DNA from 3 places in the Rhizobium sp. S163 genome. Region 3 is predicted to be linked to each of the others. Evidence: predicted binding sites of a transcription regulator. Region 3 holds the regulator's gene; each other region holds the start of a gene.
What was found. Region 3 encodes LexA, which represses DNA repair genes until DNA is damaged. Its sites were predicted from a motif close to TGTTCNNNNTGTGTTCNG; they were not measured.
Positions count from the first base shown of each region.

Region 1: a site for LexA is predicted at 2,002-2,019, ahead of QTL96_RS04025 (UvrD-helicase domain-containing protein). Genes of this name have one in related genera too.
Region 2: a site for LexA is predicted at 2,184-2,201, ahead of QTL96_RS09645 (ImuA family protein). Genes of this name have one in related genera too.

Region 1 covers NZ_JAUDSA010000003.1:757,014-761,524, reverse strand. The annotation lists gene QTL96_RS04025 (UvrD-helicase domain-containing protein) at 1-1,959, opposite strand, end outside; gene QTL96_RS04020 (alpha/beta hydrolase) at 2,152-2,973, opposite strand; gene QTL96_RS04015 (efflux RND transporter periplasmic adaptor subunit) at 3,326-4,511, shown strand, end outside.
Region 2 covers NZ_JAUDSA010000007.1:212,492-217,002, forward strand. The annotation lists gene QTL96_RS09640 (DNA polymerase Y family protein) at 1-1,417, opposite strand, end outside; gene QTL96_RS09645 (ImuA family protein) at 1,338-2,114, opposite strand; gene QTL96_RS09650 (SOS response-associated peptidase) at 2,894-3,667, shown strand; gene QTL96_RS09655 (hypothetical protein) at 3,830-4,099, shown strand; gene QTL96_RS09660 (hypothetical protein) at 4,160-4,511, shown strand, end outside.
Region 3 covers NZ_JAUDSA010000003.1:153,844-158,354, forward strand. The annotation lists gene QTL96_RS00860 (ComEC/Rec2 family competence protein) at 1-1,755, shown strand, start outside; gene lexA (transcriptional repressor LexA) at 1,736-2,461, opposite strand; gene QTL96_RS00870 (VOC family protein) at 2,661-3,545, shown strand; gene kdsA (3-deoxy-8-phosphooctulonate synthase) at 3,542-4,384, shown strand.

The sequences.
Region 1 (4,511 bases), 600 kb from region 3:
GAGGCCGACATAGGCGAGGCGGCGCTCTTCCTCGAGGCCTGCGCGGCCGGTCTCGTCGAGCGAGCGCTGGTGCGGGAAGAGGCCTTCTTCCCAGCCCGGCAGGAAGACGGTCTCGAATTCGAGGCCCTTGGCCGAGTGCAGCGTCATGATGGAGACGGCGTCGAGGTTCTCGTTCTGCTCGGCGTCCATGACCAGCGATACGTGCTCGAGGAACCCGCGCATGGACTCGAAGCTCTCCATCGAGCGGATGAGTTCCTTCAGGTTGTCGAGGCGTGCGGGGGCATCGGCGGTCTTGTCGGCCTTCCACATGTCGGTATAGCCCGACTCTTCGAGGATCTGCTCGGCAAGCTCGGTATGTGATGTGTTTTCAAGCCTTTCCTGCCATCTGCGGAAAGATTGAATCACGTCAAACAAGGCCTTGCGCGCCTTCGGCTTCAGCTCGTCGGTCTCGATCATGTCGGCGGCCGCCGCCAGCATCGGGATATCGCGGGCGCGGGCATAATCGTGCAGCGCGCGCACGGTGGTGTCGCCGAGGCCGCGCTTCGGGGTGTTGATGATGCGCTCGAAGGCGAGATCGTCGGCCGGCTGGGCGACGAGGCGGAAATAGGCCATGGCATCGCGGATTTCGAGGCGCTCGTAAAAGCGCGGACCGCCGATGACGCGGTAGTTGAGGCCGAGCGTGACGAAGCGGTCTTCGAACTCGCGCATCTGGAAGGAGGCGCGCACGAGGATCGCGATGTCGTTCAGCTTGTGCTGATTGCGCTGCAGCTGCTCGATCTCGTCGCCGATGGCGCGGGCTTCTTCTTCCGAATCCCAGGAGGCGTGGACCTGCACCTTGATATCATCAGGGTCGCGGCGGTCGGTGAAGAGCGTTTTGCCGAGGCGGCCTTCATTGTGGGTGATCAGGTGCGCGGCGGCGCCCAGAATATGGGCGGTCGAGCGGTAGTTGCGCTCAAGCTTGATCACCTTGGCGCCGGGGAAATCCTTCTCGAAGCGCAGGATGTTGTCCACTTCGGCGCCGCGCCAGCCATAGATCGACTGGTCGTCGTCGCCGACGCAGCAGACATTCTGCGGCTCGCCCTTGGGGCGCTGGGCGAGCAGGCGCAGCCACATGTACTGGGCGGTGTTGGTGTCCTGATACTCGTCGACCAGGATATAGCGGAAGCGCTGATGGTATTCCTTGAGCAGATCGGGTGTCTTCCTGAAGATCGCGATCGGATGCATCAGGAGGTCGCCGAAATCGCAGGCGTTCAGCGTCGAGAGGCGCTGCTGATAGGCGAAGTAGAGTTCGCGGCCCTTGCCGTTGGCGAAGGCGCGCGCGTCGCCCTCGGGGATGTCGGCGGGGCCCAACCCCTTGTTCTTCCAGGTGTCGATCATCCCGGCGAACTGCTTGGCCGGCCAGCGCTTGTCGTCGAGGCCTTCGGCCTGGATCAGCTGCTTGACGAGGCGCACGACGTCGTCGGTGTCGAGAATGGTGAAATCGGAGCGCAGGTTGACGAGCTCGGCGTGGCGACGGAGCAGCTTGACGCCGATCGAGTGGAAGGTGCCGAGCCAGGGCATGCCCTCGACCGCGCCGCCGACCAGATGGGCGATACGCTCCTTCATCTCGCGGGCGGCCTTGTTGGTAAAGGTCACGGCGAGGATCTGCGAGGGGAAGGCGCGGTTGGTGTTCAGGATATGGGCGATGCGGGTGGTCAGCACGCGCGTCTTGCCGGTGCCGGCGCCGGCAAGCACGAGGACCGGGCCTTCCAGCGTTTCGACGGCTTCGGTCTGCTCGGGATTGAGGCCATCCAGATAATCCGGCCGCTCTCGAGCACCGCCACGGGCGGCCATGGCGCGGGCGGCGAGACCTCCGCCTGTCGGGGCGCCGCGGGCTGGAGCTGCGGGGGCCTGCTGCTTGCGCGGCGCTTCGCCCGGCTCCTCGTCGAAGAAGGGCATATCGTCGAAACTGTTGCTCATGGCGCGTAATGTAGTGATTCGGATCGGAAAGACCAGAAAAGATGTTCTGCTTTCATTCCCGGTCCACGGGATGTTGCGTGTTGCGGTGGGGAGCGGGTGGCGTTGTGCGGCGCCTCGTGTCCATTCACGTCGAGCAAGACGAGGGCTTGGCAGGTCCTCGGGACAAGCCCGAGGACGACGGTGGAAGGTGGATCACCCCTTGATGAAGGCCAACACATCCGCGTTGAAGCGTTCCGGCTCGACCTGGGCGAGGCCGTGGGCACTGCCCTCGTAGACCTTGAGCACGGCGCCCTTTACGATCTTCGAGGACTTCAGGGCGGCCGCGACGATAGGGACGATCTGGTCGTCGTCGCCGTGGATGAAGAGGGTCGGCTTGTCGATCTTGCGGAGGTCGTCGGTGTAGTCGACCTCGGAGAATTCGTGGATGCAGTCGTATTCGCCCTTGATGCCGCCGGCCATGCCCATCAGCCAGAAGGTCTCGCGCAGGCCTTCGTTGACCTTGGCGCCGTCGCGGTTGAAGCCGTAGAAGGGCATGGAGAGGTCGCGGAAGAATTGCGAGCGGTCGAGCGCGGTGCCCTTGCGGATGCCGTCGAAGACGTTGAGCGGCAGGCCCTCGGGGTTGGCGTCGGTTTTCAGCATCAGCGGCGGAACGGCGCCGACCAGCACCACCTTGGCGACGCGCTTGGTGCCGTGGCGTCCGAGATAATGGGCGACTTCGCCGCCACCGGTGGAGTGGCCGATCATGATCAGGTTCTTCAGGTCGAGCTTCTCGATCAGTTCGGCCAGATCGTCGGCATACTGGTCCATGTTGTTGCCGTCCCAGGTCTGGGAGGACTTGCCGTGGCTGCGGCGGTCATGGGCGATAACGCGGTAGCCGTTCTGGCCGAAATAGAGCATCTGCGCTTCCCAGGCGTCGCCCGAAAGCGGCCAGCCATGCGAAAAGAGGATCGGCTGGCCGGTGCCCCAATCCTTGTAGAAAATCTTCGTTCCGTCCTTGGTGGTGATCTTCGGCATGCTCGTCATCCTCTTTGCGTTCGCTGTTGAATGAATGGAGCGGCGGGCGCGCTTGCGGCCCATTGCGCGACGGCAGAGAACATCGGAATGATCAGAAACGAAAGCACTATCTGCCGGTCCGGTAGACATTTGCTCGTGTGGGCGTGCGCTTTTGCGAGGACGGCAACGTCAGGGCGAGATGACCGACATCCGCCGGTCACCAACAGTTGACATTACAATGCTGTAATGGGCGGCCAATTTGCTTGCCGCTGACCTGCAATCGGACAATAATTCCAGCGTTGCGCGGCGATTTGCCACGTATGCGCCTCTTTCGATCGACCCTGGACAACCTCGAGTCCCTCTGGAGACGTGAATGTCATTTTGGAAGCAGTTTACGATCTGTCTCATCGTTATCGCCGCTGGCGTTACCGGATGGGCTGTCTTTGTGCCCGGCGCGCGCGATACGCTGCGCAATGCCGGCGTTCCCGAAGCTCTTGTCGGCAAGGCGATCGATCCTGACAATGCAGGCCGCGCGGCGGCGCCTACAGCAGGCGGCGAGCAGGCGAGCAATCGTCGCTCAGGCGGCGGCAATGGTGGCGGTGGCGGACGCAACGGCGCGGTGCTTGTCGTCACGCAGGCCGTCGTGCCCGGTGTCGTCAATGATCGGCTTGGCGCGATCGGCACGGGCGATGCGATCCGCTCGGTGGTGGTGACGCCGCAGGCTAGCGGTCTCATCCGCGAAATCCTCGTCAAGTCCGGCGACCGGGTCAAGCAGGGGCAGATCATCGCCAAGCTCGACAGCGAGGAGCAGGTGATCGTCAAGGGCCAGGCCGAAGTCGCGCTGAAATCGGCGGTCGAAAAGTCCAGCCTCTACAACAATATCAAGTCCAGCGTCTCGCGCATGGACGTGTTCGATCAGGAGATCGCCGAGCAGAATGCGCGGCTGCAATTGCAGGCGGCGCAGCTCAGCCTCGATCGCCGCAACATCCTGGCGCCGATCGACGGCATCGTCGGCATCATGCCTGTCAATATCGGCGACAACGTCTCGACGACGACGCCGATCGTGACGCTCGACGATCGCACGGAGATCCTCGTCGACTACTGGGTGCCGGAGCGTTTCGCCAATACGGTCAAGGTCGGCCAGGCGGTCGAGGCGACGTCGGTGGCGCGGCCGGGGCAGGTGTTTTCGGGCGCCGTCGAGGCGATCGACAACCGCGTCGATCCGGCGAGCCGTACGCTCCGGATGCGGGCGCGGATCAACAACGCCGCCGACGAGCTGCGCGCCGGCATGTCGTTCAGCGTCGGCATGCGGTTCGATGGCGACCAGTATCCTGCCGTCGATCCGCAGTCGGTGCAGTGGGATTCGCAAGGGTCCTTCGTCTGGCGCGTGGCCGAGCAGAAGTCGCACAAGGTGCGCGTCAGCATCGTGCAGCGCAATCCCGACTATGTGCTGGTCAAGGGCAATCTCGATAATGGCGACCTGATTGTCACGCAGGGCCTGCAGCGCGTGCGCGAGGGCGGGCCGGTGCGCTCCGAAGGGGGCGAACTTGCCGCCAAGG
Region 2 (4,511 bases), on a different contig from region 3:
CATCCTCGATGACGAAGTAGTCTCTGACCGCCTCCATCTCGGCGTCGCGCTGCCACCACTCGCCGAAGATGCGCTCAGGACCGTCGGCACGCTTGACCTTGCGCCGCCGGCCGCGCCAGACAATCGAGGCCGGTGGATGATCCGGCATGAGGGCGATTGCCGTGATCAGTTCCGGTCGCGGCAGAAGGCGGACTGGCCGGCGCCAATGACCGACCCATGCGACTTCGAGCGGATCTGATGCGGCGGCGATGCGCTGAACCGAGCGTTCGGGTACGTCTGATGCAACCGGCGCCACACGATAGACCCGTTGTCCGCGATTGCCGTAAATGTCGATCAGCGGGGTGACATCCCTCACCTCGTCCTCGACCAGGGACGAGACCCTTTGCATGTCCTCAAGCGGTTCAGCCATGACGGCAACCAGCGTCAATTTTTCGATCCCGAAGCCGGGCTCGATCTTTTCCGTCCGGTCACGAAACAGCTTGGTGAGCCAGGCGATATCACGGGCGGGCTTGGCCGTTCCGGCGCGGATCGCCTGCCTGCTGCCGTCGACCTTCTCGACGATCAGGTCGGCGCGGCGCACGCCGAGACCGCGCTTCTGCAGCTCGCCAATCAGCTGTACGACGAGGCGGCCGACATATTTGTCGATGGTCTCGGCAGCCCCGATTGGCTCTGCGAAGGCTCTTGCGACCTCGATCAGCTCTGGCGTTCGTATCGGATCGATCGGCTCTGCGACGCGACCGAACATCTGGTCAAGGCGCCGGGCGATTTCTGGTCCAAAGCGCAGCGTCAGCGGCGCGCGTGGGGTATTGGCCAACTCGCCAACAGTGTGGAAGCCGAGCGTGCGGAGATCACTGAGGATCTTCTCCGGTATCCGCAAGAGCGTGATCGGCAGCTTTTCGACGGCAGCTACGGTCTTGCCAACAGGTACGATGACGGTCTCGCGGCTAATGGCCCGCGCGCAGGCATGGGCCGCACCCCAGGTGTCGGCGATCGCAACGCGCGCTGTCAGCTTGCGCGCCAGGAACTGGTTGGAGATCTTCGTGACCATGGGCAGTTCACCACCCTGAAGATGATCGGCGCCTTCCGTGTCGAGCACGATCCCGTCTGTGCCGTCGACGGCAACGATTGGGGAGTATTGGGTGAGCGCCCATAGCGTTATCCGTTCAAGTGCCGCCGCATCGACATCAGGCTCAGCATCGACAAGCATCAATCCGCGAAACAGCGCCTGGGCCTTGGCTGCCGGCATGCCAACACGCAGGCCAGCTTTGCGCGCAGCCGCATCCACTGATGATACCCAACGTTTCGAACCGCTCTTGGCAATCACCGCGATTGCCTGCTCAGCCGGAATGGACGGATCGTCGCGTCTGATCCGATCGGTCGGCAGATCCGGGAGATAGATCGATACGACCCTTGTCATCACATGCCCTTACGAGAAACTCAGCACACTCACCCGCTTTCACGCGCATCAATTCCAGAAACCACTGCGCCCGACCGACACCAGGCACCGGAAGGTCTTCCGACGGCATGACGCTGACACGCCACCGCGTCGTCGAGGCGGTCGGCTGACCAAAGTCGTTTGCCTCCGTCTGCCGTCGCCATCGCCGCACCGCAAGCGCCATCGTGCCCGTGCGTTCCGCGGCAAGCTGCAGCCGCCGGGAGCTGACCATCGGTAATCGGACGAGTTCGCCGACCACGGCGCCAAGACCGCCAAAGGCCAAGCCCTCCTCCATGTTGGCAAGCACGTCCTCTTCCTTGTCGGACTCGACGAAGATCACCCGGTCGGGATGAAGACCAACCTGCGCCAGGGCTGGGAAGAACAGGTCGGGCCGGGTCAGGCACCAAACGATCGGGCCCTTGGTTCGCGCGGCAATGCCGGCGGCACACAAGGCTGCGGCGGCGCCATCGACAGTCCCCGCCCCGCCGCCGGCGAATTCATGCAATGCCCCGTAGGCCAGCCCACCGCCCGGCAGGATCGCATCGATCTCGGGAACGCCGAAGGCAAGACAGCCGACCTTTCTGGCCGATACGCCTTCCATCGTCGCAATCCGCTCACGCAAATCTGCGATCACATCCGATATCCCGTCCGATATCCTTGGGGCTCGGGCAGCAGTCATCGTTCACGGCTTCCTTCAAGGTCGTGTGGCAGATATTCTGGACCAGCATCATGCTGGACAAAATGCGGATGTTCCGTTTCTGTTCCCACTGCAACAAAGAGTCAAGCAGCCGAATGGGTGGGAATATTATCCTGATGATTGGAAAATCAGCGAATAGTTATCGGAATCAGGCAGGTAGCTACCTTGAGAATTTTTTCCGCTATCGCCTCTCTAAATCACAATCTGCTTGGATAACGGGGATAAAGCTGAGATCGTCACATTGTTCTTAAGCTTTCCCCTCTGCATGCATGGCCGACGTAAGGCTCCACCATGCAACATACGGGGGCTGCGTGAACAACAGACACCACAAAAATTTTCCGCCTCGATTAGAAGGAGGTGCGCCGATCATTTCCACGTCGCCGCCATCGGTAAAAAATCGGAAACAAACACTCGCAATCATGAACTCGAAAGTGCCGACCTCTCCATATGACCTTTTTTGAGTACTTGCGGAGATAACACGATTTTACTCCGCATATTTGCGGAGAACAGACTTGCTAGACCCAACCGTCTGCATTGGAGTAAAAGCCGCGCGGACCCGGCTGACGCCGCGAAGGTCATATCATCGCAAATGACCGTAATTGCGGAGATACAGTCCCTGCCGGGCCGACGGACGGAAGGCTTCGCCATGTATCCTAAAAGGGATTGTGTAAGCGTCAGGACAATGCCGAAGTTCCACCTCGACTAGCGAACGGCGCGACATACGCTAAGATAAATCGGGTCAATCGGGAGTGAGGCGTCGCATGTGCAATCTATATCGCATGGAAGATAAGGACTGGGTCAGCAGATGGGCACAGGACATTGAGAGCCTGATCAATATAATGCCGGCCTACCAGATGAACCCGGACCAGACAGGGCCGATCGTTCGAAATTCCCCCGATGGTCGCAAGCAACTTGTCCATGCACGCTGGGGGCTGCCCTCGCCAATCTTCGTCCAGAAACAGGCAGCGGAGACCCGCGCCGACAAGCTGAGAGCCAAGGGCCAGACCGTCGAAATGGACGAGCTCATTCGCATGGAGCCCGACCGTGGCGTCACCAATGTGCGCAAACTTAACCTGCCACACTGGAAGCGCTGGTTTGGCATTGAGCATCGATGCCTCGTGCCCGTCACCAGCTTCGCGGAGCCGGATCCTTCCAGCCAGGAGGACGGCGGCAACGTGCCGAATGCCTGGTTTGCCCGCGATGAGGAAAAGTCGCTGATGTTTTTCGCCGGCATCCACGTGCCGCAATGGAAGAGCGTCAGGAAGGTCAAGGATGGGCTGACGACAGATGATCTCTATGGTTTCCTCACCACCGACCCGAATGCGCTGGTGAAGCCGATCCATAAAAAGGCGATGCCGGTGCTGCTGCTCACACCTGAGGAAACCGACGTCTGGATGCGGGCGCCATGGGATGAGGCCATGCACCTGGCGCGACCGCTAGCCGACGACGCGCTGATCATATCGTCTCGCGAGCCATATGGCTCATCGATCGTCGCGAAAGACGGCGAACCGCTACAGCAGGCTATGCTTTTGTGACCGCAGCAATCGTGAATCGCTGCTGAGTGGGCAGAGTCGATTATTGGGCTATTCATCTAAGGAAATGAGAGTAAGCTACTGATTACCGGCGTCAGGGATAACTGGTAGGCGCCGCTTGGGAGTTCATACTTGCTCTTGCCGATCGAACGGGGGAGCACGTGCATGTTATTGTCCCTTATTTCCCTTTCCGACAATGAGATTGAAACTGTCACCTCCGCTGTGCGCGAGTGGTGCCACCTGAACCATTGCGATATCGATAGCTCACAGGGTCGCCATGCGATCACGATTGCGGTTGAACTCGTTCACGCCAAGCTCGAAAGACCCTTTCTTGCTTGCTTGATCGAAGCGCTCCGCTCACCGTTCGAGAGCCAGCCGCCGATTTCAGGAGAGGCGATCAATCACGCTGGACCTGTGACGCCTACAACGGTCTGAGATTTGACTCTCAGGCCAAATGTTCTTATTTTGTTCTTTACGATAGGAAAGGATAAGGACATGAGCTGGCTCAAACTCGACCCCGCAATATCGTCAATGCCGGAACCTAAATTTCGCCTGGTGGTCCAGGATCATTTTCTGAAGCTGTTTCTGCCGCATTACGACAGCCTCGACTGGGACGTCGCCGCCTTTTACCGAAGCCGCGATGAGCAGCCGATCTATTATTTCTCGCCCGGCGCCGCGGATCTGCTCACAAGATTCGGCGAATACCGCTACGGGCCATGCGACCGGCCGGACTCCACCGCAGTCACGTTGCAGAGCGGATCGGCGCTTGCCGTCGATACCGCCTGGGTCGAATTGCCCGATGACACGCGCCCATACCCGGAGTTGGACCAAGAGTTAGAACACGCCG
Region 3 (4,511 bases):
TTCGCCTTCTCTGCCTATTTCGACGGCATTGGCGCCAACGGCTTCTTCTACGGCGTTCCGCAGCCCAACCCCTCGCAGGCGGATGCCATCGATCTCTCCGCCGTCGATCGCGCCATGGAATGGCTCTACGGTTTGCGCAGCAGCATCGGCGACCGTATCCGCAGCATCCTGCCTGGCGACACCGGCGCCTTCGCCGCCTCGCTGGTCACCGACGAGAGACGTGCCATCTCCAACGAGACGACGGAGGCGTTGCGCCAATCCGGCCTCGCGCATATCGTGGCGATCTCGGGCCTCAACATGGCGCTGTCTGCAGGCATCTGCTTCGTCGGGCTGCGCCTGTTCTTCGGCCTCTTCCCCGGTTTCGCGCAGGCCTTTCCGACCAAGAAGCTCGCCGCCGGCAGCGCGCTTCTGGCGTTGACGGCCTATTACATGATCTCAGGCTTTGCCGTATCCGCCGAGCGCGCCTTCATCATGATGGCGATCATGCTGGTCGCCGTGCTGTTCGATCGCCCCTCGATCAGCCTGCGCAACATCGCGCTCTCGGCGCTGCTGATCATCCTGATGTCGCCATCGGAGGTGCTGGGCCCCAGCTTCCAGATGTCCTACGCCGCAACGCTGGCGCTGGTCGCAGGCTTTGCCGTCTGGACCAGGAGACGGCACCGAGAGAGCGTCTTCCTGACGCACCCCGCAATTAAGCCGGTTATGGCCACGTTCCGCTTCTTCGGCGGCATCGCGCTGACCTCGATGATCGGTGGTTTCTCGACGGCGCTGTTTTCGATCGAGCATTTTCACAGGCTGAGCGGCTACGGCCTGCCCGCCAACCTGCTCGCCATGCCCGTCATCTCCTTCATCGTCATGCCCTTCGGAATGCTCGCGATGTTGGCGACGCCCTTTGGCCTCGATGCGGCGCCATGGATCGTCGCCGGCTTCGGGCTGGATCTGGTGATCGATATCGCCAAGATGGTTTCCGGCTGGGGCGGCAGTGTCGATATCGGGCGGATACCGGAGTGGTATTTTGCGCTAGCCGTCCTCGGCTTCCTCGTCTGGGGTCTGATGCGCACACGCCTGCGATGGATCGGCGCTGCGGTTGCCGCGCTAGCAACGCTTGTCGTCGTCCTGCTCCCGGCCGCACCGGCGCCAGAGCTGGTTGTCTCCGAGGATGGAAGCCTCGTGGCATCAGTCAAGAGCGACAGCCTCGCCAGCAACCGCGAACGGCCGCCCGACTTCATCTTCGGGCAATGGCAGCGCGCGCTCGCCATCGAAGACCACAAGCCGCCCGAGATGCTCGACGGCGAGGCCTTGCCCATTCTGAGAAGGGGCGAGCCAAGGCCAAGACTGACGTTGAAACAACAACGCGAAGCCCGCGCCATGATGCGCGCTGCTGCGGCTTCCACAAACGACAATGGCTTCCAATGCCTCAAAACGGCCTGGTGCGTGACAGCGCTCGACAGCGGCTACATCATCGCGACGCTCGAAAACGCCGCCTATCTCGGTCCCGCCTGCGATGTGGCCGATATCGTCATCACGCCGGTGCGCCTCCGCCAGGCGACATGCCGCTCCGGCGCAATGCTATTGACCGGCGAAACCCTCAGACGATCGGGCGCCGTTGAAATCCGCATCGACGAGCAGGGGACACCCGTCGTCAAAGCAGCCTATGAAAGTCTCGGTCGCCCCTGGATGCGCCATCGCGCCTATGACTGGCGCAACGACAGCTTCAGCGATGATCCGTCACCACTCAGTGATACCGGCGAATAAGCCCGACGAGCTTGCCCTGAACCTTGACGCGGTCAGGCCCGAAAATGCGGGTCTCATAAGCCGGGTTGGCCGCCTCAAGCGCGATCGACGCGCCCTTGCGGCGGAAACGCTTCAGCGTTGCCTCTTCATCGTCGACAAGCGCCACGACGATATCGCCGGGGTTGGCGGTGTTGCCGTTGCGGATGATGACGGTGTCGCCGTCGAAAATGCCGGCTTCGATCATCGAGTCGCCCTTGACCTCGAGCGCATAATGCTCGCCGGAGCCGAGCATGTCGGCGGGGACGGTGATGTCGTGGGTGTTGTTCTGGATCGCCGAGATCGGCACACCGGCAGCGATGCGGCCCATGACGGGAACGGAAGCCGAGTTGCCGTTGTCGGCGCTTGGCGCGGCTTTCGGGGCAGGGGCTGCGGCCACCGGCTGCGGTTTGCCGAGGCTGCCCTCGATGACGCTCGGCGAAAAGCCGCGTCGCGGCTGCAGGCTCGGATTATAGGCCTCCGGCAGCTTGATGACCTCAAGCGCGCGCGCCCGGTTAGGCAGCCGGCGAATGAAGCCGCGCTCTTCCAGAGCCGTGATCAGCCGGTGAATGCCGGATTTTGATGCGAGATCGAGTGCATCCTTCATTTCGTCGAAGGATGGCGGAACGCCCGACTCTTTCATCCGCTCATGAATGAACAGAAGCAGTTCTTGTTGCTTGCGTGTCAGCATCGAAATGAACCCCAGAGTCGTGAAACAAAGCCAGAACGGACACTATATGTTCCATATGTGTTCCGCAAGTGCCTAAATTTTCGTAAAACTTGGCTCGGAATCGTCGCGATTTTGCACTTCATTCGATTTAACCGCGCTCGCCTCTTGCATTGTGGCGAAAGCCAGCGCACATCTCTGCCGATTTCGGGAGGATTTGCTGATGCGTGACCCCCATCCTCTGGACCACGTGGTGCTGCCGGTCGTCAATATCGAGATGGCGCGCGAGCGCCTGGGCAAGCTCGGTTTCACCGTCGCCGTCGATGCGCGGCACCCATTCGGCACCGAGAATGCCTGCGTCTTCTTCGCCGACAAAACCTATCTCGAGCCGCTCGGCGTCGCCAGTCTGGAGACTTACGAGGCGGCCATAGGAGACGGCAACGTTTTCACCGCTCGCGACCGCGCCTTTCGCTTCCGCTGCGGCGACGACGGCTTGTCGGCTATCGTCTTCGGCACGCCGGATGCCGATAGCGATCACGCCCGCTTTACTGCCGATAGCATGAGCGGCGGCGACATGCTAGAGTTCGCCCGGCAGATGAAGATGCCGGATGGTTCCGAGGCGACCGCCGCGTTCCGCCTCGCTTTCGCGGCCGATCTACGCGCGCCCGATTTCTTCCTCTTCGCCTGCCAGCGCGTCAACCCCCTGCCCAGCGACCGCAAGGCGTTGGAAACGCACGCGAACGGCGTTTTGGGCATCTTGTCGATCGTGCTCTCGTCGTCCGATCCGAAGGCGTTCGCGCCGCTGTTGCAGTTGGCGTCTGATGCGCAGGCGACCCGCGAGGAGGCGTTCGGTGTCAGCCTCGATGCCGGCAACGCCTGTATCAATATCCTGTCGCCGGATGGCTTGAACGCCTACTACGATCTCTCCGAGCCCAAGGCCGATCGCGGCTTGCGCGGCGCGGCGATTGTCTTTTCCGTTGCCGATCTCGCCGTGACAGAGGCGCATTTGGCTGCTAACGGGATCACCTATACACGCAAGAACAATCGAATTCTGGTGAAGGCCGCACCCGGCCAGGGTGCGCTCTTCGCCTTCGAGGAGAAACGATGACTGAAACCAATTCCGAAGTGGCCGTTGGCGAAGGCGCCGGCCGTGTGGTGTTTTCCAACGCCGGCAAGCTGTCGCTGATCGCCGGCCCCTGCCAGATGGAAAGCCGCGACCATGCCTTCATGATCGCCGGCACGCTGAAGGAGCTCTGCGACAAGCTCGGCATCGGCCTTGTCTACAAGTCCTCCTTCGATAAGGCCAACCGCACGTCGCTGTCGGCCCAGCGCGGCATCGGGCTTGAAACGGCGCTTGAGGTGTTCGCCGATCTCAAGAAGGAATACGGTTTTCCTGTCTTGACCGACATCCACACCGAGGAGCAGTGCGCCGAAGTCGCCACTGTCGTCGATGTGCTGCAGATCCCGGCCTTCCTTAGCCGGCAGACGGACCTGCTGGTCGCCGCCGCCAAGACCGGCCGCGCCATCAACGTCAAGAAGGGCCAGTTCCTGGCGCCTTGGGACATGAAGAACGTGCTTGCCAAGCTGAATGCCAGCGGCAACCCGAACATCATGCTGTGCGAACGCGGCGCTTCCTTCGGCTACAACACGCTGGTCTCCGACATGCGCTCGCTGCCGATCATGGAAGCCATGGGCGCGCCTGTTGTTTTCGACGCGACCCATTCGGTGCAGCAGCCGGGCGGGCAGGGCGGCTCCAGTGGCGGGCAGCGCGAATTCGTGGAAACGCTGGCGCGTGCCGCCGTTGCCGTCGGTGTCGCCGGTGTGTTCGTCGAGACGCACGAAGATCCCGACAACGCGCCGTCGGATGGCCCGAACATGGTCTATCTCAAGGATATGCCGCGCCTGCTTGAGAAGCTGCTGGCCTTCGACGCCATCGCCAAGGGCTGACGTTCAAAAGACTGACACGTTCGTGTATTAGGCCACGAGGAATAAAGCGGCGAAGCATGCGCAAAACGGCCCTAAACTGCCATTGTAATTTGCGCATCTTCGATTAAAGACGAATTTCAAACGATTT